Regions from separate parts of the Marinobacter metalliresistant genome, predicted to be linked through region 3. Evidence: predicted binding sites of a transcription regulator. Region 3 holds the regulator's gene; each other region holds the start of a gene.

Region 1 (9,766 bases), 1.8 Mb from region 3:
GTTGCTGAGGGGTGTTGCGGGGTGTCAGCCGGATGTATTGGATGCTGTCACTCACTGGTGCTTCGTAGGTGTAACGCGTTTCGTGCCGGATATGAAGTCTCATCCCTGCCACCCCATGTAGTCTCTCTGGATCTGAGCGGCGATCCCCTGAATTCGGTCGAGGAAATCAACCAGGTATTCGTGCAGGCCCCGTTCGGCTATGTAATCCCGGTCACCGTACCGGATATTGGCGTAAAGGCTGGAGGCCAGGCGCCGTGAACGCTGGGCATCCCCGCTTTCCACCTGCTCCAAAAGGCTGGCGATTTCCTGCAGGCAGCCATGCAGTGAACGAGGCACGTCCGGCTCCAGGATCAGGAGTTCGGCAACGCTCATGGCATCGAGGTTATGGCCGTAGGTATTCTGGTAGGCCTCGAAGGCTGCCAGGGAATGCAGCACGGCTGTCCACTCGAAAAAGGCCTGGGTGGCATGGTCCTCCATGGCTTTCATGGCCATGACATGGCGAATGTCGAGCACCCGGGCGGTGGTATCGGCCCGTTCAATGAAGGTGCCCAATCTCAGGAAATGAAAGGCATCGTTTCTCAGCAGGGTGCCATACGCCGCGCCCCGGAACATGTGGGAGCGTTCCCGGACCCAGTCGAACACAGTGCTGGCATTGGATTCGGTAACGCCCCTGCGCTGCAATTCCTGCATCTCCAGCCAGGCCTGGTTGATGCTTTCCCAGACATCCGAGGACAGGTTGCCGCGCACGTGGAGGGCGTTGTCCCGGGCACTTTGTATGATGCTGAACACGCTGGCGGGGTGCCGGTTGTCGAGCAACAGAAAATCGATGAGATTCTGGGGCGTGATCTCATCATGGTAGTCGAGGAAAACTTCGCGGGTGCCGGAAACCAGCAAGGGCACGGATAACTGCTCCGTGCGGTCTTCCGGCACATCAATCAGGGCCATCGTCAGGCTGACATCGAGAAGTCGGGCCTGGCTTTCCGCCCGCTCCAGGTAACGGGCCATCCAGAACAGGCTTGAGGCGGCGCGGCTCAGCATGGGTCGCCCTCCAGTACCCAGGTGTCTTTGGTGCCACCACCCTGGGAAGAGTTAACGACCAGCGACCCTTCTTTCAGGGCCACCCGTGTCAGTCCGCCCGGTACCATCTGGATCTTCTTTCCGGATAGCACGAAAGGTCGCAGGTCCAGGTGTCTGGGAGCGACGCCTTCATCGACAAAGGTCGGACAGGTGGAGAGGCTCAGTGTTGGCTGGGCGATATAGTTCTGGGGCCTGGCCTTGAGCAGGTCGCGGAAAGTGGCCAGTTCCTTCTTGCCCGCCTTCGGGCCTATCAGCATGCCGTAGCCCCCGGCGCCCTGGGCTTCCTTGACCACCAGTTCCGGCAAGTGATCCAGTACATACTGAAGGTCTGTCGGTTTGCGGCACTGCCAGGTCGGGACGTTTTTCAGGATGGGTTCCTCGTCCAGATAGAAGCGGATCATGTCCGGGACGTAGGGGTAGATGGATTTGTCATCCGCAACCCCGGTCCCCATGGCGTTGGTGAGAACCACGTTGCCGGTCCGGTAAGCCGCATAGAGGCCGGGTACCCCCAGCATGGAATCCGGGTTGCCGGCCAGAGGATCCAGGAAGTCGTCATCGATGCGCCGGTAGATGACGTCTACCTGCTGCGGGCCGATGGTGGTCTTCATGTACACCTTGTTGTGGGCCACGAACAGGTCTGCGCCCTCCACCAGTTCGATACCCATCTGCCTGGCCAGGAAGGCATGTTCGAAATAGGCACTGTTGAACCGGCCCGGGGTGAGCACAACCACCGTTGGGTCGGCTCTGAGTGAGGCCGCCCGCAGGGTTTCGCCCAACAGGTTGGGGTAATGTTCCACCGGCGCCACCGCGGAGTGAGTGAATAGCTCCGGGAACAGCCGCATCATCATCCGCCGGTTTTCCAGCATGTAGGACACACCACTGGGGCAGCGGAGGTTGTCTTCCAGCACGTAGAAATCGCCGTCGTTATGACGAATCAGGTCGATGCCGGCGATGTGGGAATACAGGTTGCGGGGCAGCTTCAGGTTCTGCATCCCCGGCTGGTACTGAGGGTTGGAAAACACCTGTTCGGCACTGATCACGCCGGCCTTGACGATGTCGTAGTCGTGGTAGATGTCGAAGAGAAACCGGTTCAGGGCCTGGACCCGCTGCCGCAGTCCGCTTTGGAGTTTCTGCCAGTCGCTGGCGGAAATTACGCGGGGGATCAGGTCGAAGGGGATAAGCCGGTCCGCCCCCTGGTCCTCACCATATACATTGAAAGTGATGCCGAGTCGCTGGAACAGTACATCTGCTTCCCGACGTTTTTCGGCGATCAACTCCTCGTTTGAGTTGATCAGCCAATGCTCCAGCATCCGGCACTGGGGGCGTACCCGGTTATCTTCATCAAACAGCTCGTCGTAGAGGCCTTCGGCCGGCGTCTGGATCAGCATGGTTCGGTTCGTCTCCGTCAATCGCGCCGTACATAACGGCGCGGAATGAAAAAACCGGCTGCAAAAGACGGGCCACCGACAAGATTATTCGATAGCCGTTGCGCCAATGCGGTGAATGCTTACGTCCGCACCGTTGAACTCTTCCTCTTCGGTCAGCCGCAGGCCGGAGATCGCATTAATAACACTATAGACGATCAGACCGCCGACAAAGCCGACAGCGACACCGGTCACCGAGCCGATGATCTGGGACATCAGGCTGATGCCGCCGAGGCCACCCAGAGCCTCCTGGCCGAAGATGCCGCAGGCGATGGCGCCCCAGACACCGCAGACACCGTGCAGGGGCCAGACGCCCAGCACATCGTCCAGGCGTACAATCCTGGCCTGGGCCCATTCAAACAGGTACACAAAGATGGCGCCGGCCACACCCCCGGTAATCAGTGCCCCGACCGGGTGCATCAGGTCTGAACCGGCACACACGGCCACCAGTCCGGCCAGCGGGCCGTTGTGAATAAAGCCCGGGTCTTTGCGGCCCAGCAGCATCGACACCAGGATGCCGCCGACCATGGCCATCAGGCTGTTGACCGCCACCAGGCCGCTGATGCCATCGAGGGTCTGGGCGGACATGACGTTAAAGCCAAACCAGCCAACCGTGAGAATCCAGGAACCGAGGGCCAGGAACGGAATATTGGAAGGGGCAAACGCCACGACCTTGCCGTGGCGATACCGGCCTTTACGGGCGCCGAGTACCAGCACAGCCGCCAGCGCAATCCAGCCGCCGACCGTATGCACCACAACGGAGCCGGCAAAGTCGTGAAAGGATGCACCAAACTGGTTCTCAAGCCAGCTCTGGAAACCGTAGTTGCCGTTCCAGACCAGCCCTTCGAAGAAGGGGTAGACGAACGCCACGATCAGGCCCGAAGCGATCAGCATGGGGTAGAACTTTGCCCGCTCGGCAATGCCGCCGGATACGATGGCGGGAATGGCCGCGGCAAAGGTCATCAGGAAGAAAAACTTCACCAGATCATAGCCGTTGGCGGCGGTGAGCTCGGCGGCCCCACTCATGAAATGAGTGCCGTAGGCGATGTAATAGCCGATGAAGAAGTAGGCCACGGCGGAGATGCCGAAGTCGGTCATGATCTTGACCAGCGCGTTTACCTGGTTCTTGTGGCGGACGGTACCGACTTCCAGAAAGGCAAAGCCGGCGTGCATGGCCAGCACCATAACGGCACCGATCAGGATGAACAGTGTGTTGGCGCTTTCAGTCAGGGTGTTTACTGCACTCGTGATGTCCACGGGTTTTCGCTCCTGATGTTGGGTATCGGGCCTCTTCCGGGCCGTTGTGCATGGAAAGGGCATGGAATTGTGCATTGATGAGGTGCAGGATAAGCAAGAGCTGTTCCAAAACAATGCATTTCGAGAGTGGGACGGGGGTTGCGGCAATATTGAAAGCGGCTGGCGGGGTATGGTTGGCGCTTACCGCACTATAGTTGTGCGTTTTCAGGGTGAATGCACCAATCTGGCGTGTTTTTACCAGCTAATTTCGCCGGAAGAGAGGGTGCCGGACTCGATCCCAATGATCGTTTCCTGATCCACGGATTCGGACTCAATAAGCTCCCGCAGGCGAATTTCCTGTTCCTGCATGGGCTCGGAAAGATCAATGATGATCTCCACCCGGCGGTTTTTTGCGCGGTTCTCGGGGGAAGTGTTCGACACTCTCGGCTCGGTATCCGCCAGCCCGGTTACCGCAAGCCTGGTGGGCTGCACGTAATCCCGGGCCAGCAATACATTGGCCACAGCCGCCGCCCGGGCCGCGGACAGGTCCCAGTTGCTGTAGAAGCGTTCTGTGCGGATGGGCACGTTGTCGGTATGGCCTTCAATGGTCAGGTTGCCGGGAATCGTGGCCAGAACTTTCGCCATTTCCAGCAGGAGGCCCTCGAACTCCCAGGTCAGCTGTGCGGAGCCTGATGGAAACGAGCCTTTTTCCTCGACGCGGATCACGATGCGCCGCTGGTCCTGGCTGACGTTGATGCGTCCGTCGGCGATGGCCGGCTCCAGCACCTGCAGAAGATCGCCCATGGTTTCCTTTATCTGGTCCTGGATCGCGGCCTCCACGGCCAGGTCTGCGGGGCTTTTCAGGGTCTGTAGCTCCGGCTGTTCATCCGTGGTGGTTTGCTTTACTTCATTTACTACCGTGGGCTCCGGAGGGGCGGGCGAGAAGGTGTCAAAAACGGGGCTGGTGCCCTTGGGTATTTCCAGCACCGGTACGTCGCGCTGGACCCCGAAGGCCTTGGAAAGTTCGCCGGCAATCTGTTTGAACTTCTGGGCGTCGATTTCCGAGAACGAAAGCAGCAGAACAAAGAAACACATCAGCAGAGACATCAGGTCTGCAAAGGTGACTACCCAGGCGGGGATGCCCGGTTTTTCCTCTTCCGGCAGCTCATCCATGCCTATGTGCCCTCGGCTTCGACCAGTTTCTCACGCTCCTTCGGTGGCAGGTAGCTTGACAGCATCTGTTCTATAATCCGCGGATTGGTGCCTTCCTGAATGGCCACAAGAGCGTCTGTGTAAAGAGACTGCATCCGGGCTTCTTCTGTCATTCGCAGAGACAGCTTGTCTGCGATGGGCGTAGCGATCATGGTGGCGATCATGGCGCCATAGAGTGTGGTCAGAAGCGCAACGGCCATGGCAGGGCCGATGGATTTCGGGTCTTCCATGTTGGAAAGCATCTGAACCAGACCGATGAGGGTGCCGATCATGCCCATGGCCGGAGCGACGTCCGCCATGGCGGTAAAAACCTTGGCGCCGGAGCGATTGTGCTCCAGTGTCATCAGGCGTTCCTTGCTCAGAAGCTGCTTGATGGTATTGCCGCCCTGTCCGTCAACCAGCATCTGGATGCCCTGCCCCAGAAACGGGCTGCTTACTTCCCGGCCCTCAAGGCCGAGTACGCCCTCTTTTCTGGCGACATTGGCGATTTCCACCAGTTCTTCAATGCTGGCCTGGGTTTCCGGTAACTTGAACTTGAATGCCCTGGCAGCGGCCTTGAAGGCGCCGAAAAACTGGGCAATGCTGAACTTGGCAAGTACCACCAGCAACGTGCCGCCAACAACGATCAAGAGTGACGCAGGATTGATAAAAACCAAAGGCGATACGCCGAGAATCACTGCGGAGGCGATAAGTATTATGGCGCCAGCAAGACCAATAAGAGTGGCGAAATCCACGGGAACTCCAGATTTGATTGACGTGCCGACAGAACTGGGGGGGTGAGGTTACCTTCAGTTCAGAGTTTAATCAATTCGTCTGAGGGACACTTTTCACTTCTTCCTGCTGCTCTTTCCAGGCCGCGTAACGGTGCAGGTCGGATTCCACCAGCTTCAGACACAGGGCGACCACGCCGGCATCGTCGAGAAAACCGAAACCCAGAATCAGATCCGGGATAACATCCAGCGGGTTCATGACATACAGCAGCGCTCCCGCCACCGCTGCGATTGTCTTCCAGGGAACGCTGCGGTAATTGCCGTACCAGTAGTCCCGGATCATCGAGAACATCAGCTGGATATCCGCACTGAAACGCTTCAGTTTGCCGCTGCCTTTCACTTTTTCCTCGATGGCGTGTTGCCGGTCCAGCAGTGTTTCAAGGTCTTCCCGATGGACCTTGCTGGCTTCCGCGTTTAACTGTTTCTCGGCGTTTTTCTGGCTGAACAGGGCCATGAACAGGTTCCCTTTATTACCTGAGATGTTGGGCAGCCATGATCGCGCAACCCCGGAGGCATTGCCAATGGCATTAACCCACGAAGATTCGCTTCGCCAGTCCGGTACCGCGCCAGCCCTGAATGGCCAGGGTGGTGACCAGGCCACCGATCATGGCGCCCACCACCCCGCAAGTGAGGATGTCCTGGCCGGTAAGGTAAAGGCCCGGAATGTCGGTTTTGGGTTTCAGCCAGTCCTGTTCAAACCGTTCCGGGTTGTGATCCAGGCCATACAGTTCGCCCCGGCCATAACGGCAGAACCAGGCGGTGGAAAGCGGGGTGGAGGTTTCCACGTAATCCACCTTGCCCCGCAACTGCGGCAGCTTTTCGTACATTACCTCCAGTAACTGGTCGGTGATCTTCTGCTTCAGGGCTTCATAGTCCTCGCCACGTTTGCCCCAGAGGGTGTCCTGCCAGGGCTCGAAAATCTCCCAGGTGGTGGGGGCGACTATCTCGATGGTGGAGGTGCCCGGCCAGCGGTTCTGGTAATCCGGATCCTTGGCGGCCGGGAAGGAGATGTACACCACCGGGAAATCCGCGTGCTCGGGGTCATCAAGGAACTGCTGCACGTTGCCATCGTGATCGGCACCTGGGTATATCCAGAAATTGGTGCGGGGCAGCCCGAGCTGATCCGGCGTGCCTTTCAAACCAATGTACAGGCCAATGTGAGGCATGGACGGGGTGATGTGCTGGCGTTTGCCCTGATAGCCGGTTCTTTCGGCTACAGCGGCCGGCAGCAGCTTCTCGAAGGTATTGATGACACCGGCATTACTGATCACCAGGGGCGCGCGGATCTCTTCGCCATCGGCCATGCGTACACCCGTCGCCTTGCCTTTTTCGACCAGGATGTCGGTAACATCGGCGTAGGTGAATACCTCTCCGCCGGGCTCCTGAATCACCGGAATAATGGTTTTGGCGATTTCCGAGGCGCCGCCGACAGGGTAAAAACCGCCATACAGGTAGTGTTTGGCAATCAGCGCATGGACCATGAAGCTGGACTGTTTCGGCGTAACCCCGCAATCGCCCCACTGGCCGGTGATGGCGCCAATCAGTTCCTGGTTGTCGGTCAGCTCGCTCAGTACCTCCCAGGTGGTCTTGTTAAAGCACTCCGGCAGTGCCACATCCAGGCCCCTGTGGACCAGTGGGCTGAGAATGCCGGGGGTCAGCTTGGAGAGGGTGTACCACTGCATGCCGTCGGCTACCTTGCCCAGCAGCTTCAGGTACTGGTCGATGGCGTTCTGTTCATCGGGGAAAGCGCTGAGCAGCGAGTGCCGCAAGCCTTCCTTGCCGGCGCGCAGGTTGACCACCTTGTCGCCCAGAAAGAACCGGTCGTAGTTCTCGTCCATGGGGGCCCATTCCAGCTTGCCGTTGGTGATGTAGTCGAACAGCCGGCGGCCGAGGGTATGGGGTGAGCCCATGTCACCAATATAGTGCACACCCACATCCCACTCGTAACCGTTGCGGGCATAGCTGTGGGTATAGCCACCGGCGGTGTAATGCTGTTCCAGCACCAGAACCTTCTTGCCGGCCTTCGCCAGACACGCTGCCGTGGTCAGGCCGCCAATGCCGGAGCCGATCACGATGGCATCGTAGGGACCTTTCAGACGGTTGGCCCGGTACCGGGTGCCGATTCGGATGGTGCTGGGTTTGAGTTTTCCTGAAGACGGGCTGTTCACCACCATGCTTTTCCCCACATTTCCGGATTGGCCCAGTTCTCTGGATTGTTCCAGGTCCGTTTATGGTTGTAAGTATCCAGGTTGTAGGTGTACAGCGTGAGTACGCCGTTCTCACTTTCCAGCTCGGCATGGCGCCGGAAGCCCAGGCCGATGAAATCGGTAAAGGCCCAGCCCGGCGCTTCGCCCACCAGCACGGCTATCTGATGGGTGCCGTAGTTCCTGAGCTGGCCCAGCAGCAGCGCCCCTTCGCCGTGGGGCAGATGTTCCAGGGTGTCGCTGATCAGTGCGAGATCCGCAACACGGTCCATTGGCAGGCTGGCGTTGGGGTCACTGGTGTCCAGGGTGTGCAGGTGAGTGTCTTCCCGATGCTGTTGCCAGAACCGGGATACCTCTGTGGCCAGAGCTCCGCAGCTTAGCAGTGTGCCCGGTGCAGTGGTGTCGATAATGCGGGCCAGGGTGTCCCGCGCTGTGCTGGTATTTCCGGAATTTGTCATAGCTGCCACGCCTGTCACAACAGAGGCCAGTCTGCTGCATCCACTGTGTGTAATCCCACGGGCTGTTCCGCTTGTCCACCCCAGTGATCCACGAAGGTGCCCGTGGGATCGTACTGTTGCGTCTGCTTATCGAGGCTGAACTGCCTCAGGCCTCTGGGGTCGGCTCCCACGCCGGCGAGGTATTGCCAGTTGCCGTAGTTGCTCCCCACATCATAGTCGATCAGTTGCTCCTCAGGCCATGCCGCGCCGTAACGCCAGTCCAGATCCGGCTCATTGATACGGCAACTCGGGCCAGGGCCACCGATAGGCAGGCTCGTCTCCGGTCTCACCGGCTTCGTATTCACTGATGGTTGCTGCAGCGCCCGCCCCGGCAGGCAGCGAATGGCCAGCCAGGATGAGCACTTGGAGGAGTTCCCACTGTCCCGGGCGCTGGTGGTGTGACGGGCAATTACGAATGCGTGGTGAATAACATCCGCCAACGCCGCCAGATGGAATACGGCGGCGTTGCGACGGATTTGAAGGACCAGCAGCCTGTCGGACTTAAGGCTGATCTACTGTGCCGGTGGGAAAGCGGCTCGTGACGATCACTTAAGTCCGACAGGCTGCTGGTTGGTGTTACAACTCCTGGGCGGTGGGCCGCAGGATGATTTCGTTGATATCGACGTCCGCGGGCTGTTCGATGGCATAAACAATGGCCCGGGCCACGGCGTCGGAATCAATCGCCACCTTGTAGAGCTCATCCGCCGCCTGTTTGGCGTCCGGATCGGTGATGGTGCTGGTGAGCTCGGTCGCCACCGCCCCCGGCGAGATGTTGGTGCTGCGGATTTCGTCACCCGCTTCCATGCGCAGCCCTTCAGACAGGGCCCGGACGGCGTATTTGGTGGCGCAGTAGACAGCGGCCCCCGGAAACAGTTTGTGGCCGGCGACGGACGACAGGTTGATGACGTGTCCGCTGTGTTGTTCCCTCATGGTTGGCAACACCGCCGCGATTCCATACATCACGCCCTTGATGTTGACGTCCACCATCTGTTCCCATTCGTCTACCTTCAGGGCGTCCAGCGGCGCCAGAGGCATCAGGCCGGCGTTATTGACCAGCACATCGATCCGGCCGAAGGCCTCTTTTGCGGCGGCGGCCAGGGATTCCACCTGGGCGCGGTCGGTCACGTCGGTGACCTGCCAGATTGCCTCGGCGCCCCTGGATTTCAGGTCCTCCGCCAGGGCTTTCAGGCGATCTTCACGGCGGGCGGCGAGTACCAGCCTGGCGCCCCTGTCGGCCAGACGGCGGGCAGTGGCTTCACCGAGACCACTGCTGGCACCGGTGATAATGACGACTTTGCTGTTGATCGGGTCGTTGGTATTGCTCATGGTTTGTCTCCTTTGGAAAT
Region 2 (9,766 bases), 440 kb from region 3:
TCACAGAGGAGCACGCTTTATGTCTGACTACAACATCTTCACTTCCGAATCGGTCTCTGAAGGCCACCCGGACAAACTGGCCGACCAGATCTCCGACGCGATCCTGGACGCGATCCTGACCGACGACCCCCACGCCCGTGTTGCCTGTGAAACCATGGTAAAAACCGGCGTAGCCATTGTCGGCGGTGAGATCACCACCAGCGCCTGGGTCGACCTGGAAGACCTGGTGCGCGGCGTGATCAAAGACATCGGCTACACCTCCTCCAAAGTCGGATACGACGGCGACACCTGCGGCATCATCAACATCATCGGCAAGCAGTCTGTAGACATCGCCCAGGGCGTTAACCGCCAGAAGCCGGAAGACCAGGGTGCCGGCGACCAGGGCCTGATGTTTGGCTACGCCAGCAACGAAACCGACGTGCTGATGCCCGCGCCGATTACCTTCTCGCACCGTCTGGTCCAACGTCAGGCCGAGGCCCGCAAGAGCGGCCTGCTGCCGTGGCTGCGCCCGGATGCGAAAAGCCAGGTGACCTGCCGCTATGAAAATGGCCGGGTTGCCGGCATCGACGCGGTGGTCCTTTCCACCCAGCACGATGAAGACGTTACCCAGGAAGATCTGAAAGAAGCGGTGATGGAACTGATCGTCAAGCATGCCCTGCCGGCAGAGCTTCTGCACAAGGATACCCAGTTCCACATCAACCCGACCGGCAAGTTCGTCATTGGCGGCCCGGTGGGCGACTGTGGCCTGACCGGCCGCAAGATCATCGTGGACACCTACGGCGGCATGGCCCGCCACGGTGGCGGCGCCTTCTCCGGCAAGGATCCATCCAAGGTTGACCGTTCCGCCGCCTACGCCAGCCGTTACGTCGCCAAGAACATCGTCGCCGCCGGGCTGGCCGACAAGTGCGAGATCCAGGTGTCCTATGCCATCGGCGTGGCACAGCCAACCTCGATCTCCCTGAACACCTTCGGCACCGGCAGGATCAGCGACGACAAGATCATCGACCTGATCCGCCAGAACTTTGACCTGCGCCCTTACGCGATCACCAACATGCTCGACCTGCTGCACCCGATGTACCGGGCAACCGCAGCCTACGGTCACTTTGGCCGCGATCCCTATGAGATGACCGTCGGTGGCAAGACCTTCACCGCGTTCCCATGGGAGAAGACCGACCGTGCGGCCGCTCTTAAGGATGCTGCGGGTCTGTGAGGCCAGGATTCCGGGTCTGAACATTGGAGTTAGGCCCGCTTTGGTTCAACCCGTCACCTTTCGGGGGGTGGCGGGGATGAGTGATCTCCTTCGGGGACACGCTACAAGCACCCGCAAGCGGGTCCAGCCCGCAATCGCAGATTGCGGTCGTCCAGCTGTCGCATGAAGCTTCGCTTCATAAACGCTCGGCTGGACCCATGTGCGCTTGTTTCGGGCCGTCCATGGCCCTCTACAGTCCCCGAAGGAGATCACTCATCCCCGCCGCAGAATTGTGGTGAGGGCAGTTCAAAAAGCCTAGTGCCTTTCTATACGACACAGGAAAGGCCCAATCAGGTTTTCGAGCGTATTCATGACCGCATACGCCAAGAGTTTAAACAGAGGGGGGTGGGGATAACCTGCCGTGGAATGTTGGAGGCCAAGGATGGCCGGAAACAAGCGCACATGGACGTGCTCGTAGCGGTTCCACGGCAGGTTATCCCCACCCCGAAACTCCCAAAATCAGAGGCCAAGGGAATTACGTACACCCCGGCCAAATCAGACTGACAGGAGAACACCATGAGCACTCCCGCAGAAAAACTGAACAGCTTTGACGACTACAAAGTCCGCGATATTTCCCTGGCCGACTGGGGCCGGAAGGAAATCAACATCGCCGAAGGCGAAATGCCCGCCCTGATGAAGCTCCGCGAGAAATACAAAGCCGAGCAGCCGCTGAAAGGCGCCAACATCATGGGCTGTATCCACATGACCATCCAGACCGCCGTGCTGATCGAAACCCTGGTGGAGCTGGGCGCCAACGTACGCTGGTCCTCCTGCAACATCTTCTCCACCCAGGACCAGGCCGCAGCCGCCATCGCGGCACAAGGCATTCCGGTGTTCGCCTGGAAAGGCGAGACCGATGAAGAATACGACTGGTGCCTTGAGCGCACTGTCGGTGCCGATGTCGACGGCTGGGAACCGAACATGATCCTGGACGACGGCGGCGACCTGACGGCCCTGCTTCACGAGAAGTATCCGGAAGTTCTGGCCAACTGCCACGGTGTGACCGAAGAAACCACCACCGGCGTGCATCGCCTGCAGGAAATGCTGCGCGAAGGCACCCTCAAGGTTCCCGCCATCAACGTGAACGATGCCGTGACCAAGTCCAAGAACGACAACAAGTACGGTTGTCGCCACAGCCTGAACGACGCCATCAAACGCGCCACTGACCACTTGATGGCGGGCAAAAAAGCACTGGTTATCGGTTATGGCGATGTGGGTAAAGGCTCTGCTGCTTCGCTGCGCCAGGAGGGCATGATTGTGAAAATCACCGAAGCCGACCCCATCTGCGCCATGCAGGCCTGCATGGACGGTTTTGAAGTGGTGTCTCCGTACATCGATGGCGTGAACACCGGCACTGAGGCTGGCGTTAACCGCGCCCTGCTGCAGAACACCGACCTGCTGGTAACCACTACCGGCAACACGAACGTGTGTGACGCGCACATGCTCAAGGCCCTGAAGCCCGGGGCTGTGGTGTGCAACATCGGCCACTTCGACAACGAAATCGATACCGCCTACATGCGCAAGAACTGGGAATGGGACGAGGTGAAGCCGCAGGTTCACATTGTGTACCGCGACAAGGCCACCAACGACCACCTGATTCTGCTCTCCGAAGGCCGCCTGGTGAACCTGGGTAACGCCACCGGCCACCCGTCACGGATCATGGACGGCTCCTTCGCCAACCAGGTTCTGGCCCAGATGCACCTGTTCGAGCGCAAGTTCGCCGACCTGCCGGAAGATGCCCGGGAAAAAGGCGTTTACGTTCAGGTCCTGCCGAAGCACCTGGACGAGGAAGTGGCCCGGGCCATGGTGGAAGGTTTTGGTGGCGTGATCACCAGGATGACCCCGGAGCAGGCCAAATACATCGGTGTACCGGTCGAAGGCCCGTACAAGCCGGAAAGCTACAAGTACTGATCGGGTATCAAGATGCAATCCCAGAAACAGTTCAGACGCCGTTTCAGCTTTGAGTTTTTCCCGCCCAAGACCGACCAGGGCAAGGAGAAACTGCAGAACGTGCGCAACCAGCTGGCCGGGGTAAATCCGGACTTTTTCTCGGTCACCTTCGGCGCCGGCGGTTCCACCCGGGACCGCACCATTGAAACCGTGCTCAACCTGCACCGGCAGGGCATTTCCACGGCACCACACCTCTCCTGTGTCGGGGGCACCCGCCAGGAAATCGGCGAGCTGCTGGATCTGTATAAAGAGCACGGGATCAACCGGATTGTCGCCCTTCGGGGCGACCTGCCCTCCGGGATGGGGGCTGCCGGTGAGCTGCGCCATGCCAACGAGCTGGTGGCGTTTATCCGCGAGCACAGCGGTGACACCTTCAATCTGGAAGTCGCGGCGTACCCTGAGTTTCATCCCCAGGCCCGTAACGCCGAAGAAGACCTGCAGAACTTCGCCCGTAAGGTGAAGGCTGGCGCCAACAGCGCCATTACCCAGTACTTCTTCAATGCAGACAGCTACTTCTATTTCATTGACCGTCTGGAGCAAATGGGCGTCACCATTCCGGTGGTGCCGGGCATCATGCCCATCGTCAATTTCTCCAGCCTGGTCCGCTTCTCCGACATGTGCGGCGCGGAAGTCCCGCGCTGGATTCGCAAGCAGCTCGAAGCCTACGGCGACGACAGCGACTCCATCCGCAAGTTCGGCGAAGAAGTGGTTACCGGGATGTGTGAAAAGCTTCTCAAGGCCGGCGCACCAGGCCTGCACTTTTATACCCTCAACCAGGCAGAACCCAGCATCAGCATCTGGAAGAACCTGGGCATCAGTGATCGGGAAAAGATCGCCTTCTGAGTGAATCCCGGGGTCATGAATCCGGGGTCAGATGAACGCTTTCACAACGAAGTGAACTCGGGGTCAGATGAACGCTTTCATCTGACCCCATTTTCGACCCGACACCGTTAACTCTCCCCTCCCCAAGCATTTGATTTCCTGTGCACATCTGCGTAATAGTCTAAAGTGGTTGTGATGCAGTTCCATCAACGCTCCCCGGAGATCGCCGTCAACAGCAGTGGTTGGTCCGGCTTGCCTTACCGGGCGATTGGGGCCTCATAAAAAAGAAAAGGAGAAGGTATGAGCACGAAATGGCTGAAGACAGTCAGCGCCAGCCTGGCACTCACCGTTGCCGCAGGAACCGTCAGCGCAGAAACCCTGCGTGTCGTCACTGACCCGAGTTTTGTTCCGTTTGAAATGATGGATCAGCAAACCGGTGAAATGATCGGTTTCGATATGGAAATCATCCGTGAGGTTGCTGACCGCGCCGGTTTCGAGATTGATCTCAACACCATGGATTTCAACGGCATCATCCCGGCACTGCAAACCGGGAACGTGGACATCGCCATCGCGGGCATCACCATTACCGACCAGCGCGAAGAGATCGTTGATTTCTCTGATCCATACTACGATTCCGGTCTGCGTATTCTGGTCCGCCAGGGCGAAGATGGCGTAACGGAGTTAGACGATCTGGAAGGCAAGAAAATTGGCACCAAGATCGGCAGCACCAGTTACGACTACCTGGTAAAGACCCTCGAAGAAGACGATGGTGTCACTCCGTATCCCGGCAGCTCAGACATGTACATGGCGCTGATGTCCCGTGCCATTGATGCGGTCTTCTACGATGCGCCGAACGTTGGTTACTTTGCCCGCACCAAGGGTGAAGGCAAGGTCAAGACGGTTGGACCGCTTTACGAAGGCCAGCAATACGGCATCGCCCTCAAGAATGGCAGTGAGTGGGTCGATGATGTCAACGCGGCTCTCGCGGCCATGAAAGAAGATGGCACCTACAAAACCATCTATGAAAAATGGTTTGGCCCGATGCCAGAAGGCATGTAAGGACCGGACCCGCAAGGTCTGATTCCCTGCGCCGGGGTGTGTTCACTCCGGCCGTTCCTGACTCCAAAACGCTGCGGAGATCCTCACTGTGGAATTCCAGTTTCAGTTCGACTGGCAGGCTGCCATCGACTCCATCCCTTTTCTGCTTGAAGGGATTCCCTACACCCTCCTGATTTCCTTCGGTGGCCTGGTCATTGGTTTTGCCCTGGGCATTTTCTTCGGCCTGCTGAGCATCAACAAGCGATGGTTCCTGAAATGGCCGGCGACCGCCTACATCGAAATTTTTCGCGGTACTCCGATCCTGGTCCAGGTCCTGTTTATCTTTTACGGCCTGCCCGACCTGATCGGCGGCCCGATCGATCCCCTGACCGCCGGTATCGCAGCCATTGCGCTGAACTCCGGCGCCTATATTTCGGAAGTGGTTCGCGGTGGTGTTCAGTCCATTGCCAAAGGCCAGAGCGAAGCGGGCCTTTCCCTGGGCCTGTCCAGAACCCAGACATTCTGGTCCATCATCTGGCCCCAGGCATTCCGCCGGATGATTCCGCCGCTGGGCAACCAGGCCATCGTCAGCATCAAGGACACGTCTCTTTTCTCGGTCATTGGTGTGGGCGAGCTGGTCCGCCAGGGCCAGATCTACATTGCCAACACCTTCACCGCGTTTGAGGTGTATTTCGTGGTCGCGATCCTGTATCTCGCCATTACCCTCTCTCTGTCCCTGATTCTCCGCTACGTCGAGCGGCGCGGACTGGTCTCTGTCTGAAGGAAAGGTACCCATGACTCATATTGTAGAAATGAAGGGCATGAACAAGTACTTCGGCAACCTGCATGTCCTGAAAGATATAGATTTAACCGTCGAACAAGGCGAAGTGGTGGTCATTATCGGCGCCAGTGGCTCCGGTAAGTCCACCCTGATCCGTTGCGTCAATGGCCTGGAAGAGTTTGAATCCGGTCATCTGAAGGTGGATGGCCACGAGCTTGCGCCAAAGAGCGGTAATCCGAAAGCCCTGGCCGAGATCCGCAAGGAAGTCGGTATGGTATTCCAGCAGTTCAACCTGTTCCCGCACCTCACGGTGAAGAAGAACATCATGCTGGCACCCCGGAAGGTCAAGAGCGAATCACCGACAGTTGCCGATGCCACCGCTGAACGACTGCTGAGCCGGGTTGGCATCGGAAATCAGGCAGACAAGTATCCAAGCCATCTGTCGGGCGGCCAACAACAACGCGTTGCCATTGCCCGGGCCCTGGCCATGGAACCGCGCCTGATGCTGTTCGACGAGCCAACGTCAGCCCTGGATCCGGAAATGATCGGTGAAGTGCTGGACGTCATGCGCGAGCTGGCCAAAGAAGGGATGACCATGATGGTCGTCACCCACGAAATGGGCTTTGCCCGCGAAGTGGCCGACCGGGTGATCTACATCCACGAGGGCCAGATTGTCGAGCAAGGCAAACCCGAAGACGTCTTCGACAACCCCCAGAACGAGCGCACCCAGTCATTCCTGTCACGGGTACTCGCGCACTGAGCTAAGCCGCCCAGACAAAGCCCCTGCTTCCGGGGGCTTTTCTTCAGGTTTTTCTTTTTTCAGGGTCGACTAATTGGTTTTCTGTAACTTTTTCGCAATGTTAGCCAAATACACTTACCCCGGTGTTCCAAAATACACAAGCAAACCGACAAGGTAAGAGAAAACCATGGCTAAGAAATATTTGAGCTTGATGCTGGCGGTTTCCGCTGTTTCCGCACAGGCCGGTACTGTTACGACTGACGGTGAGGACCTGGTGATCAATACCGAGAGTGGTATTGAGGTCAAAACGTCTGATGATTTGGCATCCTTTCAGCTTGGTGGCCGTATCCAGTGGGATTACGACGCAACGCAGTCGGATGACAACGGCGTTGATACCAAGGATTTTGATGTGCGGCGTGCACGCTTATACGTCAAGGGCCATTATGGCGACTGGGCCTACAAGACTCAGTTTAACGTCGCGGAAAGTGAGGGTGCCGACGGCGGTGACGTCGAAGACCTTTACATTCGGTACCTGGGGTTTGGCTCAGTTGCAAGCGTCACCATCGGTAAGCAGAAAGAGCCTTTCGGCCTGGAAGAACTGACAAGCTCGAAAGACATTTCCGCGCTAGAGCGCTCCGCCATGACCGAGCGTTATGCTCCCGGACGCAGTGGCGGTATTCAGCTGAGCGGGAAGGGAAGTAACTGGACCTACGGTATCGGTTATTTTGAAGCGGATGGTGACGGCAGCAACGACTTCAATAATACGGCGATAACGGCACGGGGTACGTTTGCGCCGATTCAAACGAATGATGCCGTTGTTCATCTTGGCGCGGGTTATACCACGCGTGAGGCCGATGTTCAGGCTGATGAAATCGATACCTACAATCTGGAACTGGCTGGCCGTATGGGGCCTTTCCACGCTCAGGCCGAATACTTCGATTCCGAGGAAGGGCAGTTGGATGTCGATGGCTACTACGTGCAGCTCGGCTGGGTCATTACCGGAGAGAGTCGCCCCTACAAAGCGGGCGTGTTTAAGCGGGTAAAGCCGTCATCGCCCAGAGGTGCCTGGGAAGTAATCGCCCGTTTTGAAGAGGGTGATGGAAAATACAGTGACGTGGGGCTGGCCACAACCGACGGCGAGCAAACGACGCTGGGTGTTAACTACTACGCCAATAAGAATGTCCGACTCGGCTTGAGCTACATGGACGGCGAGCAAGCCAGCGGCGAAAGCGGAGATGAGGTCCGTGCGCGGTTCCAGTATGCGTTTTGATCATGCATGATCCCCGGTTCCGCTTATGTAAGGCTCAAGCCAAATGGTAAAATTGCTGTATAAACAGCAAGATGGTTATTGGGTTTGGGTTCTGTCCGCGTTGGCGCTGATACTGGCGAGATAAAGAGTTAATCAGGTTTCAGGGGCAGATTTTTCTGCCCCTTTTTTATGGTGCGCCCGACATGGCGCGCAGCGCGTTGACCGGCGTTGTTCCGGTACAGCGCCGGGGCTGGCCGGATGACTTTGGGCGCAAAAAGGTCAAGGGCGACCAGGCTGGCACTAAAATCGAGCGCCACACTGATCGAACGATGGATATCGCTCCATTTTGGGGCGCTGCGGATTTATGAATCGGACTTCGCTACTGCTTTTTAGAATTAAAGTTATAATAAACAACAAGTTATAATGATTGGCACCTTGTTTGCTCCTGAGGAATGCGAAAAGCGCAACTTAAAAAGGTGTACATAATGGATAAGCAAGTTCTCAGAAAATCCGGATTGCTCGGTGTTGGTCTGTTTGCAGTTCTTCAGGCAACTCCTTCAATGGTCAGCGCTGACGTAAGCGCCAATGTAGGCGTCTCCAGCAATTACCTCTTCCGTGGCGTGACACAAACAGACAATTCAGCTGCTGTCCAGGGTGGGCTCGACTACGAGCATGCGTCCGGCTTGTATGCCGGTGTATGGGGTTCCAATGTGGATTTTGGCGACGGGACCAGCTATGAGTTTGACCTCTATGCGGGTTACTCGGGCGCTATCAACGATATCGGATATGACGTCGGGTATATATATTATGCTTACCCGGACGCTCCCGCCTCTATTGATTTCGGGGAGATATACGGGGAGCTGAGTTACGGGTATTTATCCGCGGGGCTAGCCTATACAGTAAACAGTGACAACAGCACACCAGGGCTGTTCGTGGAAGGTGATGTCTTCTATTACCTGAGCGCCCACATGCCATTGGAAAATGATTTCAGTGCAGGTGTTACATTAGGCTACTACGACTTTACCGACGACAAAAAACCGTCCGTGGGCGAGGCGAGCTATGGACACGCCGCCGTCAACGTGACCAAGGATGCGGGAACGCTCGGCTCCGTCAGTATCAATCTGGAATATTCGGATATCGACCCGGACAGCGCCCTTGGCTCCGTCAACTCGGATGATCCGAAATTCTGGCTTGGCTGGAGTAAAAGCTTCTGATTACGGACGCTTTTCCAGTGATTTTGGTCAAGTGAAAGCAGGCCCGGTCAATGGGCCTGCGTCCTGAAATCCTGCTACAGTAAATTATTGGGATTTTTTAATCCCCGTCCCATCAGCGTCCCCTTAGTCTTTCTTAAGGAATTCCGAGGCTCTGGAAGTTTGTCGGCATTGGCCAGTCGCCGCTGTTAACGGTAATATCCGCACAGGTTAACCGCCGACAATCCAGAACACGACCGTCTGATGGAGAATTCTCATGCGCAATGCTGACCTCGTCGCCCGTGGCCTCAAATCCGTGTGGCATCCCTGCACCCAGATGAAAGACCATGAAGGAACCCTGCCACTGGTCCCGATCAAGCGGGGCGAAGGTGTCTGGCTGGAAGACTTCGAGGGCAACCGGTTCATCGACGCCGTGAGCTCCTGGTGGGTCAACCTGTTCGGCCATGCCAATCCGAGAATCAACGCCGCGATCCAGGAACAAATTGGCCAGCTTGAGCATGTCATCCTGGCCGGCTTTACCCATGAGCCCGTGGTCAACCTGTCCGAGCGCCTGATTGAGGCAACTCCGGAAGGACTCAACAAATGCTTTTACGCCGACAACGGCTCGTCTGCGATCGAAGCCGCCCTCAAGATGAGCTTCCACTACTGGAAAAACCACGGTAAACCGGGCAAGAAAAACTTCGTGAACCTGAGCAACAGCTACCATGGGGAAACTCTGGGCGCACTG
Region 3 (9,766 bases):
GTGTTGCCCCTGACCCAGAATCTGCCCCTGGCGGCACTGCTGATGGGAGCCGGTGCACCCATTGGTGGTGCCCTGTTTGTGCTGGACAAGATTCTGGGCGATCCTCTGAGCAAGCTCACCAGTGCAACCTACAGTGTTACAGGCACATGGGATGAGCCGAAAGTGAATTTGCAGCGGGTATTCGACACCGGTCAATAAGAACAGGAGACTGTTATGAGCAAGCATGTTTCCAGTCAGGTCGCGGCCATTCAGATGGTAAGCAGCCATGATATCCGGGCCAACCTGGCCGAAGCGGAGCGACTGCTGGCGGAGGCCGCAGGACAGGGGGCCGGGGTTGCGGTGCTGCCGGAAAATTTTGCGGTCTTGGCAACCAGCCAGATGGTTGATTGTGGCCGCAAGGAAGCCGGCCCTGAACCGGTGATACGGGCCTTTCTGGCGGAACAGGCCCGAAAGCTCGGGATCTGGATTGTTGGCGGCTCGATGCCGCTGGCGCAACGCCCGGATGGTTCAGATATCGAGGCCCGGGTCCGTGCAACCTGCCTGGTGTTTGATGACCAGGGAACGGAGGTTGCCCGTTATGACAAGATCCACCTGTTCGATGCCATGGTTGAAGACGCCCATGGCCAGTATCGTGAGTCCGACACCTTTGAGCCGGGGGAGCAGGTCGTTACCGTGGACACGCCGGCGGGAAGGCTGGGCCTCGCCATCTGCTACGATCTGCGCTTCCCGGAGCTGTTCAGGGCACTGAGGGAGCAGGAGGCCGACTGGATATGCCTGCCGAGTGCATTCACCTGGCAAACCGGCGATGCCCACTGGCACCCATTGATCAGGGCACGGGCCATCGAAAACCAGGTCTGGGTGGTGGCCGCCGGGCAGGGTGGTCAGAACAGTGAACGGCGCCAGACCTACGGCCACAGCCTGATCTGCGATCCATGGGGCCGGGTAGTGACTGAAATGGGCGAGGGTCCGGGTGTGGTCGCCGCGGAGCTCGACCCGGAGCAGATTACCAACCTCCGTACCCGAATGCCGGTATGGGAGCACCGGCGCCTTAAAGGCTGAAAATGGGGTCAGATGAAAATGGGGTCAGATGAACTTTTCATCTGACCCCATTTTCACACAGCTTCAGCGTCGTCGATGCACTCCCGAAGATAACGGAACAGTTTCCTGGCCTGCCCGGTGTTTTTCTGTTTTTCGACATCCTTTCGGGCATTCCGGGCCAGGTTGCGCAGGTGTTGCATGTCCGCCCCCGGGCAGTAGCTGAAGAACTCCCCCACCACCGAATCGCCCCCGGCAATCATCCGGTCGCGCCAGCGTTCGGCCAGGTGGTGTCTGCGGGTGTGTTCCTCACTGCCGGCGTCAAAGGCGTCAATGGCTTTTTTCAGGGCTTCGGGGTCGTCTTCCTGGCGGATGATCTTGCCGATGTACTGGAGGTGCCGTCGCTTGGCCTCATTCTGGCGAATGCGTCGGGATTCCTCGATGGCAGCCCTCAGGCTATCGCTGATCGGCAGGGTTTCCAGCTTATCGTTGGTCAGGTCGAGCATCCGCTTGCCCAGGTCCTGCAGCGCATGCATTTCCCGTTTGAGCTGGGACTTGCTGGGGCCGTCGTATTCCGGCGCGTCGTTGTCGTGGTTGTCTTTCATAAATCCAGTAGCCATAAAGTCGGGGTCAGATGAAAGCTTTCATCTGACCCCATGTTCGCCTATCAGGCGTAGAAAATCGTAAAGTCGGGGTCAGATGAAAGCTTTCATCTGACCCCATGTTCTCCTATCAGGCGTAGAAAATGGTCGCCAGGCCAAGAAAGGCCATGAATCCAACCACATCCGTCACGGTTGTCAGTATCACGCTACCAGCCAGGGCCGGATCGATGTTGCGGGACTTGAGAAACAGCGGCAGCACCGTGCCCACCAGTGCCGCTGCAACAAGATTGATCACCAGGGCGGCAGCAATGATAGCTCCAATCAGCACCTCCTGGAACCAGAGCATGGCAGCACCTGCGACCACCGCCGCCCAGAGCAGCCCGTTAATTATGCCGGAGAGAAACTCCCGGTTCAGCAGCCAGCCAACGTTGGCGCCGCTGATCTGCCCGACGGCCATGCCCCGGATGACCAGGGTCAGGGTCTGGCTGCCGGCAATGCCGCCCATGCTGGCAACGATCGGCATCAGTACCGCAAGCGCCACCACCTTGGCGATGGTGTCCTCAAACAGACCGATCACTGCGGATGCCGTAAGCGCGGTAATCAGGTTAATCCCGAGCCATACCGCCCGGCGGCGCGTGGTTTTCCAGACCGGAGCAAAGGTATCTTCGTCTTCATCCAGGCCGGCCATGCTCATTAGCGAGTGATCCGCATCCTCACGGATAACGTCAACCACGTCATCGATGGTGATCCGGCCCAGCAACCGGCCCTCGTCGTTCACCACCGGCGCCGAGATCAGATCATAGCGCTCGAACAGTGTCGCGACCTTGGTGTCGGAGAGGCTGACGGGAATTGGCTCGATGTCGGTGTCCATGACTTCCCGCACGGTCGCGGCAGGGTTGGACACCAGCATCTTGGTGATCGGCAGCATGCCGATGAATTCATCGCGCCGGCTGACCACAATCAGGCTATCGGTCATTGGTGGCAAGGTACGGTGCCGGCGAAGGTAACGAAGAACAACGTCAATGCTGATGTCCGGGCGCACCGTGATGGTGTCCGTGTTCATCAGGCCGCCAGCGGTGTCCTCCGGGTAGGAAAGGACCTCTTCCACACGTTGGCGGTCCTGTTCGTCCATGGTGTCCAGAACTTCCTGGATCACCGTGTCCGGCAGTTGCTGCAGCAAGTCGGCCAGATCGTCCGACTCGAAATCCTCGATAATGTCCGCCAGTTCCTGGGCGTTCAGCTGGCTCAGGAAATAACCGCGAATATCGTCGCTCAGGTACTGGAGGACTTCCCCTTCCAGCTGCTTGTCGACCAGGTTCCACAACAGGGCACGCTGCCGGGGCGGCGAAGATTCCAGCAGGTGAGCAATGTCGCTGGGACTCAGGCCACCGTTCAGGATGCGTGCAACCTGCTTCAGTGCGCCGCTGTCCAGGGCTTCACTCAGGGAGCGAAGGCGCTGGCGGGCCTGGCTTTTTTCCAGAATATCGGTCATGAATCACCCAGCATCAGAAAACGCCTTTATTATAGCGGAGTTAGCCGTTATCGGTGAGTGCGAGTTGCAGGAGATCAAACCGGGGTCAGATGAAAACGGGGTCAGATGAACTTTCATCTGACCCCGTTTTCATCTGACCCCGTTTTAACCGCCCTCGCCAAAATAATCGTTGATGAGTTCGACCAGCGCATCAATGGCCTGCTCCTCGTCGGGTCCTTCAGCAATGAGCTCAACATCCGTACCTTTGCTGGCGGCCAGCATCATCACCTGCATGATGTTTTTGGCGTCCACATCCCGGCCCTTGCCAGCAATTCTCACGCTGCTGTCGAATTCGGAGGCTGTGGCAACCAGCTTGGCGGTGGCACGTGCGTGCAACCCCAGTTTGTTGATAATGGTAATCGGGCGGCGAATCATGGGCTGATCAGATCTCTTCCCGTGTCTGCAAATGTGGCAGCTCGGTGTGGCGCACCTGGACATTGTTGTAGCGCTGCCGGAAGTACTCGCCCAGCTGCTCGCACACATACACAGAGCGGTGCTGGCCTCCGGTACAGCCGATGGAGATGGTCATGTAGCTGCGGTTGCTGTCCGCGAAGGAGGGTAACCAGGTGTCCAGGAAAGCCTTGAGATCATCGATCATCTTTCGGCTCGCCGGTTCCTTTTCAAGAAATTCGATCACCGGCTGATCGGTGCCCACATACTTCCGAAGGCTGGTATCCCAGTAAGGGTTAGGCAGACATCGAACGTCGAAGACATAGTCCGAATCCAGCGGTACACCGTGCTTGAAGCCAAACGACTGGAACAGCAGGGCCAGTTCCTGCTCCTTCCTGCCGACAACCCGCTGCTTCACCATATCCCGGAGTTCGTACATGGACATGCCGGTGGTGTTCACATACAGGTCGGAGAGCTTGGACAGCGGTTCAAGAAGCTTCTTTTCACTGGTGATGGCTTCCCGCAGCGAGGTCTTGTCATCGCTCAGGGGGTGCTTTCGGCGAGTCGCATGAAAACGCTGCAGCAGGGACTGTTCGTCGGCATCCAGGAAGATGATCTCAACGGTCACCCCTGTTTCCTGGAGGCGGCGGTAGATCTCTTCGAAGTTGGCCAGTTCTCCGGAAAGGTTACGGGCGTCAATGCTCACGGCCATCTTGCCGAGGCGGCCCGGTTTTGTCTGGCTGGCGGCTTCCCGGGTAAGGGGGAAAAGCAGGCCGATCGGGAGGTTGTCTATGCAATAGAAGCCCAGGTCTTCCAGAACATGAAGTGCGGTACTCTTGCCCGATCCGGACCTGCCACTGACGATAATCAGCTTCATGACCACGTACCTCCACTGCAATGAATGTCATCCGCTTGAGGCGGTCATGCGCTCGTACAGGGTGCTGGCGTCCTCGCATTGCCGCAGGCGATCACAGAACGACCGCTCATTGAATTTTTCCGCCAGCTGGCTGAGCAGTTCCAGGTGTTCGCTGGTGGCCTCCTTGGGCACGACCAGGGCGAAGATCAGATCTACCGGCTGATTGTCGATGGCGTCAAACTCGACGCTTTCTTCCAGCGTCATCAGTACGCCCACCACATGATCCAGGCCTTCCAGGCGGCAGTGTGGGATGGCAATTCCCTGGCCAATACCGGTGCTACCCAGACGCTCCCGTGAGATCAGGTTATTGAATATCTGGGTTTCGCTGAGCGTATTGTCCTGGAGGTTTATCTGCTCGGCAATAAACTCCAGAGCCCGCTTCTTGCTGGATGCCGACACCCGACAGAGGGTGAGCTCCGGTGCAAGTATGTTGTCTATGGTCAGGGATGTGTCGCTCATGGATCGACTGCATTTCCGTTAAAAAAAGGCTGCGACACGTCAGCCGTGTCGCAGCTCGATTGGATGACTTGCATGAAAACAGCCAGTTAGCGAGAGCCGTTTCCGTGCATCCGGTCTACATTCTTTTCCTTGTGTTTGAGAATCTGGCGGTCAAGCTTGTCGATCAGGACATCGATGGCTGCGTACATATCCTCATTTTCTGCCTTTGCGTGAATCTCACCACCAACCACGTGCAGCGTGGCTTCCGCAATCTGGCGCACCTTCTCCACTTCCAGGGTTACCTGGCAGTTGCTGATGTGGTCAAAGTGACGCTCGAGCTTCTGGAACTTCTCTGAAACATAATCCTTCAGTGCGGGAGTCAGTTCTACGTGATGGCCTGAAATATTGAGTTGCATAGGCGTCTCCTGTTGTCATCGTTCCGGCTCCCGGGAGCCGGTCTGGGTGCTGGCGCATTGTGCGCCGGCGAATAGTACGTTGCGCCCGGACCCCGGGGTGTTCAGACCAGCCGCTTGCGTTCGTTCGAAGGCGGAATGTGCATGGCCTCCCGGTACTTGGCAACGGTGCGTCGCGCAACCTTGATTCCCTGTTCTCCTAGCATGGCTGCAATTTTACTGTCGCTCAATGGCTTTTTGGGCGTTTCCGCGGCAATCAGCTTTTTGATCATCGCGCGGATCGCCGTGGAAGAACATTCACCGCCTTCGTCAGTGCTGACATGGCTGGAGAAGAAATATTTCAGCTCGAAAATTCCCCGGGGGGTGTGCATGTATTTCTGGGTGGTGACCCGGGAAATCGTGGACTCATGCATCTCAACCGCCTGGGCGATATCAGAGAGGATCAGCGGTTTCATGGCTTCTTCACCCTGATCCAGGAATCCTTGCTGGTGCTCGACAATACGGGTCGCCACTTTCAGCAGGGTTTCATTGCGGCTCTGCAGGCTCTTGATAAACCATTTCGCCTCCTGCAACTGATCCCGCAGGTAAGTGTTGTCGGCACTGCTGTCCGCACGCCTTATAAGAGAAGCATAGCTGGCATTGACGCGGATGCGCGGGGCAATTTCCGGATTCAGTTCAACGCGCCAGCGGCCGTTGTGCTTGCGAACGATCACATCCGGAATTACGTAGTCAGGTTCGGTGCGGTCAATCACGTCACCGGGGCGGGGATTCAGACCGGTAATCAGGGCCAGTACATCCCGCAGCTGGTCTTCTTTCAGGCGGCTGCGGCGTAGCAGTTGGGCATAGTCGCGGTTGCCGAGCAGATTGATGTAATGGGTGATGACCAGGCGAGCCTGGGCCAGCCAGGGCGTTTCCGGCGGCAGCTGGTTGAGCTGGATCAGCAGGCATTCCTGCAGGTCCCGGGCGAACACGCCGGGAGGATCAAAATGCTGCAGCCGGTGAAGGACCGCCTCGACTTCATCCAGCTCAAGGGGGTCTTCTTCGTTTTCATCCAGCAACCCGGCATGAATCTCTTCCAGCGGACTGGTCAGATAACCGCGTTCATCCACTGCGTCCATCAAAGCGTGGGCAATGGCCTGGTCCCGTTCGCTCATCGGGGTCAGGTTCAGTTGCCATTCCAGGTGATCCTGAAGCGTGTCAGTGGGGGAGTTGCGGGTCTCGAAATCGTGATCGTTTTCGTCATCGTTACGGGCGGCCGATGCCGGTGCGGACTGGTAGATATCGTCCCAGGCGGTGTCGACCGGGAGATCGTCCGGGATATTATCCGGGATTTCGTTTTCCGAGGACCAGTCCGGACCGTTTTCGGTTTCATCCCAGTCGGGTGAAGGTTCGGGAACTGTCTCAGCGGCGGACTCGGTGGCATTGGCCTCCCGTTCGTCATTCCCGGTGTCGGTCTCCGGCTGATCCTCATCCTCGGACGTCTCCAGCATGGGGTTGGATTCCAGGGCCTGCTGGACTTCCTGCTGAAGGTCGAGAGTGGAAAGCTGTAGAAGCCGGATCGCCTGTTGCAGCTGGGGTGTCATGGTCAGGCTCTGACCCAGCTTTAACTGTAAGGAGGCTTTCATTACCATGGTTCAGGATCCGTCACTCATCAGCGCTTGGTGTCGTAGGTAGTGAAAAATTCTTTATATGTCGGTTACTTGCCTTGGCTCTGTATTACCCTAGCAAGTTCTTTGCCGAGTTTACTTGCTACAGATCATCAAAACAATCCGGGGGTCAGATGAAATTGGGGTCAGATGAACTTTTCATCTGACCCCAATTTCATCTGACCCCAATTTCACAGTCGGAACTCATTGCCCAGATACACTTCCTTCACCTGCTGGTTGGCCAGAATGGCCTCGGCATTACCGGAGGCGATGATGTGGCCACCGGAAACGATGTAGGCATTCTCACAGATGTCCAGGGTCTCACGCACGTTGTGGTCGGTAATCAACACACCAATGCCCTTGTCCCGAAGATGCCGGATGATGTGTTTGATATCGCTCACGGAAATGGGGTCGACACCGGCGAACGGCTCATCCAGGAGGATAAAGGCCGGCTCCATCGCCAGGGCCCTGGCAATTTCCACACGCCGGCGCTCGCCGCCGGACAGGGCCATGCCCATGCTGTCACGAATGTGGGTAATGTGGAATTCTTCGAGCAATTCTTCCACCTTCTTTTCCCGCTCCGCCTTACCCAGACCCTTGCGGGTTTCCAGAATGGCCATGATGTTGTCGCGCACCGACAGTTTGCGGAATACCGAGGCTTCCTGGGGCAGGTAACCGATGCCCTGACGCGCCCGGCCGTGCATGGGCAGATGAGTGATGTCGCGGCTGTCGATGGTGATCCGGCCGCGGTCGGCGGGAACCAGCCCCACAATCATGTAAAAGCAGGTGGTTTTACCGGCGCCATTGGGGCCCAGCAGACCAACAATTTCCCCGCTGCGGATTTCCAGGGAAACGTCGATCACCACTTTTTTCTGTTTATAACTCTTTGCCAGATTACTGGCTCTCAGAACTGCCATCGGATTCCTGTCTGTCAGTACGTCTGTCAGTGCTGCGTGGCTGAATCACCATTTCTACCCGGCCGGATCCTTCACCGGTATCGGCGCCGCCTTGGGCAGTTACGACCCGGCGGACGGTATCATAATGGATGACATCGCCCCGGAACAGGTTGCCATTCTGTTCGATGACCGCTTGCCGTTCAAAGATCAGACGCTGGTCAGTGGCCGACCAGGTAATATTCAGCGCCCTGGCGTCGGTTTCACCTTCGCCCTCACGGGTTGGCTGGCGGTAACGGGCCGGGCTTCCGAAGGCTTCAATCCGGTTCAGGCCGTTTTCGTCGCGGTACAGAACCACACGCTCCGCGCTCAGATGGGTCTCGCCCTGTTCCAGCTCTACATCGCCGGTGTAGGTGGCGATACCCTGGCCGTCGTCGAGGCGGGCGTTGTCTGCGGTTACCTTGATGGGAATGTCAGAATCAAGCTCGAAAGCTGCTGCCGGCCCCGCCATGGCGATGGTCAGCAGGGCAGCCATCAGGCCCCGGTATCGGTTAGTTTCCGGTTTCATAGAGTCCTTCCACCTGAGAGTTCAGTTCCAGAATCCGCTCGCCGATCCACGCTTTCATACCTGTGGCACGGGTGGTTCCTGTCACGTCGCGTATTTCTACGGGTGCATCTGTGTATGCCATGCCCCGGTCGTTGTCCAGGGTCAGGGTTGGCGTTGTCAGGGTGGTGTCCCGACCACCCACATTTCGGAGTACCCGGACATTGCCGGTCAGGTAAAGCAGGTTTTCATTTTGCAGGAGGCTGCCATTCTCGGCTTCCACAATCCAGGGCAGAGTGTCGGCATCGCCGGTGCCGCTGTAGAGTTTGGCCCTCGGCGATTCCATGGTGGCCAGGTTGCCCTCCTCGAACTGCTCTATCCGCGGGCTGGTAAAACTGACCTTGGGGTTGCCGGCTTCATCGAACGCGGTGTACTTGCCATTGACCACGAATCCGTCGGGTTCGGTATCGCCTCTCAGATCGGCGGCCTGCCTGTCGATAGCCGGAGGCTCATCACTTCGCCATAGCAAAAACACCGCCGCGACAATGGTACCCGCCAGTGCCAGCGTTTGCAGCCGGGGCCGGTCCGGGAGCCAGTTCACGTGCCAGCCTCCTGATCAGGCCCCAGGTAGGGGGCCAGCGCTGCGTCCAGCTTTCCGTGGGCGCTAAGCAGCAGGTCGCAAGCCTCCCTCACGGCGCCGTTTCCTCCCTGGGCCCTGGTACAGTAATCCGCATGCTGCCGGACCAGCCAGTATCCGTTGGGCACTGTGATTCCAAGGCCTGCAAACGTCAGGGCTGGCAAGTCTGGCAGATCGTCGCCCATGTAGGCGATCGCTTCCGGGCGGATGTTCATGGTGCTCACCAGTTCCTGCAGGGCTGCTTTCTTGTCCTCTCGTCCCTGCACCAGGTGCGGGATACCGAGGTCCCGCATGCGTTTTTCTGTCAGTGGTGACTTACGCCCGGTGATGACAGCGACAGTTATACCCGCAGCTATCAACTGTTTCAGGCCCAGGCCGTCGAGAATGTTGAACGCCTTGAGCTCATCGCCGGTGGCGCTGAAGTAGAGCTTGCCATCGCTCATGATGCCATCGACATCCAGGGCAATCAGTCGGATTAACGCCGCTTTCGCCAGCAGGGACTCGGGCCATTGGTTCTGCATGTCAGATAACCCCGGCCCGCAGCAAATCGTGCATGTTAATGGCGCCGGTCAGGGCACCGTTCTCATCGGTAACCGGCAGGGCGTTGATCTTCATTTCTTCCATCACGTTCAATGCCTCTGCCGCGAGATGATCGGCCTGGATGGTTTTTCCATGCCGGGTCATTACTTCATGAATGGGCGTATTGTGGATGTCTACTGAG

What was found. The regulator sigma-54, encoded in region 3, starts transcription at its own class of promoters, with help from an activator protein. The targets are predictions, from matches to a motif close to ANTGGCATNNANNTTGCTNT.
Region 1: NLK58_RS14880 (ammonium transporter) is a predicted target of sigma-54. The motif match lies at 3,849-3,868, and genes of this name have one in related genera.
Region 2: NLK58_RS08800 (TorF family putative porin) is a predicted target of sigma-54. The motif match lies at 8,255-8,274, and genes of this name have one in related genera.

What each region holds. Positions count from the first base shown of each region.
Region 1 covers NZ_CP101118.1:3,190,046-3,199,811, forward strand. Annotated here, with positions in the region: gene NLK58_RS14865 (transglutaminase family protein) at 1-103, opposite strand, end outside; gene NLK58_RS14870 (alpha-E domain-containing protein) at 100-1,038, opposite strand; gene NLK58_RS14875 (circularly permuted type 2 ATP-grasp protein) at 1,032-2,465, opposite strand; gene NLK58_RS14880 (ammonium transporter) at 2,550-3,758, opposite strand; gene NLK58_RS14885 (flagellar motor protein MotB) at 3,993-4,910, opposite strand; gene NLK58_RS14890 (MotA/TolQ/ExbB proton channel family protein) at 4,913-5,683, opposite strand; gene NLK58_RS14895 (YkvA family protein) at 5,754-6,173, opposite strand; gene NLK58_RS14900 (NAD(P)/FAD-dependent oxidoreductase) at 6,247-7,893, opposite strand; gene NLK58_RS14905 (DUF6231 family protein) at 7,884-8,381, opposite strand; gene NLK58_RS20645 (FAD-binding domain-containing protein) at 8,396-8,860, opposite strand; gene NLK58_RS14915 (SDR family oxidoreductase) at 8,997-9,746, opposite strand.
Region 2 covers NZ_CP101118.1:1,854,883-1,864,648, forward strand. Annotated here, with positions in the region: gene metK (methionine adenosyltransferase) at 20-1,210, shown strand; gene ahcY (adenosylhomocysteinase) at 1,766-3,160, shown strand; gene metF (methylenetetrahydrofolate reductase [NAD(P)H]) at 3,173-4,042, shown strand; gene NLK58_RS08775 (transporter substrate-binding domain-containing protein) at 4,322-5,080, shown strand; gene NLK58_RS08780 (amino acid ABC transporter permease) at 5,169-5,840, shown strand; gene NLK58_RS08785 (amino acid ABC transporter ATP-binding protein) at 5,854-6,600, shown strand; gene NLK58_RS08790 (OprO/OprP family phosphate-selective porin) at 6,767-7,849, shown strand; gene NLK58_RS08795 (hypothetical protein) at 8,032-8,196, shown strand; gene NLK58_RS08800 (TorF family putative porin) at 8,314-9,042, shown strand; gene NLK58_RS08805 (adenosylmethionine--8-amino-7-oxononanoate transaminase) at 9,296-9,766, shown strand, end outside.
Region 3 covers NZ_CP101118.1:1,417,525-1,427,290, reverse strand. Annotated here, with positions in the region: gene NLK58_RS06665 (AsmA-like C-terminal region-containing protein) at 1-198, shown strand, start outside; gene NLK58_RS06660 (carbon-nitrogen hydrolase family protein) at 214-1,059, shown strand; gene yjgA (ribosome biogenesis factor YjgA) at 1,113-1,640, opposite strand; gene mgtE (magnesium transporter) at 1,768-3,129, opposite strand; gene NLK58_RS06645 (HPr family phosphocarrier protein) at 3,274-3,543, opposite strand; gene rapZ (RNase adapter RapZ) at 3,551-4,435, opposite strand; gene ptsN (PTS IIA-like nitrogen regulatory protein PtsN) at 4,463-4,933, opposite strand; gene hpf (ribosome hibernation promoting factor) at 5,020-5,328, opposite strand; gene NLK58_RS06625 (RNA polymerase factor sigma-54) at 5,430-6,950, opposite strand; gene lptB (LPS export ABC transporter ATP-binding protein) at 7,163-7,888, opposite strand; gene lptA (lipopolysaccharide transport periplasmic protein LptA) at 7,866-8,432, opposite strand; gene lptC (LPS export ABC transporter periplasmic protein LptC) at 8,416-9,009, opposite strand; gene NLK58_RS06605 (HAD hydrolase family protein) at 9,006-9,566, opposite strand; gene NLK58_RS06600 (KpsF/GutQ family sugar-phosphate isomerase) at 9,568-9,766, opposite strand, start outside.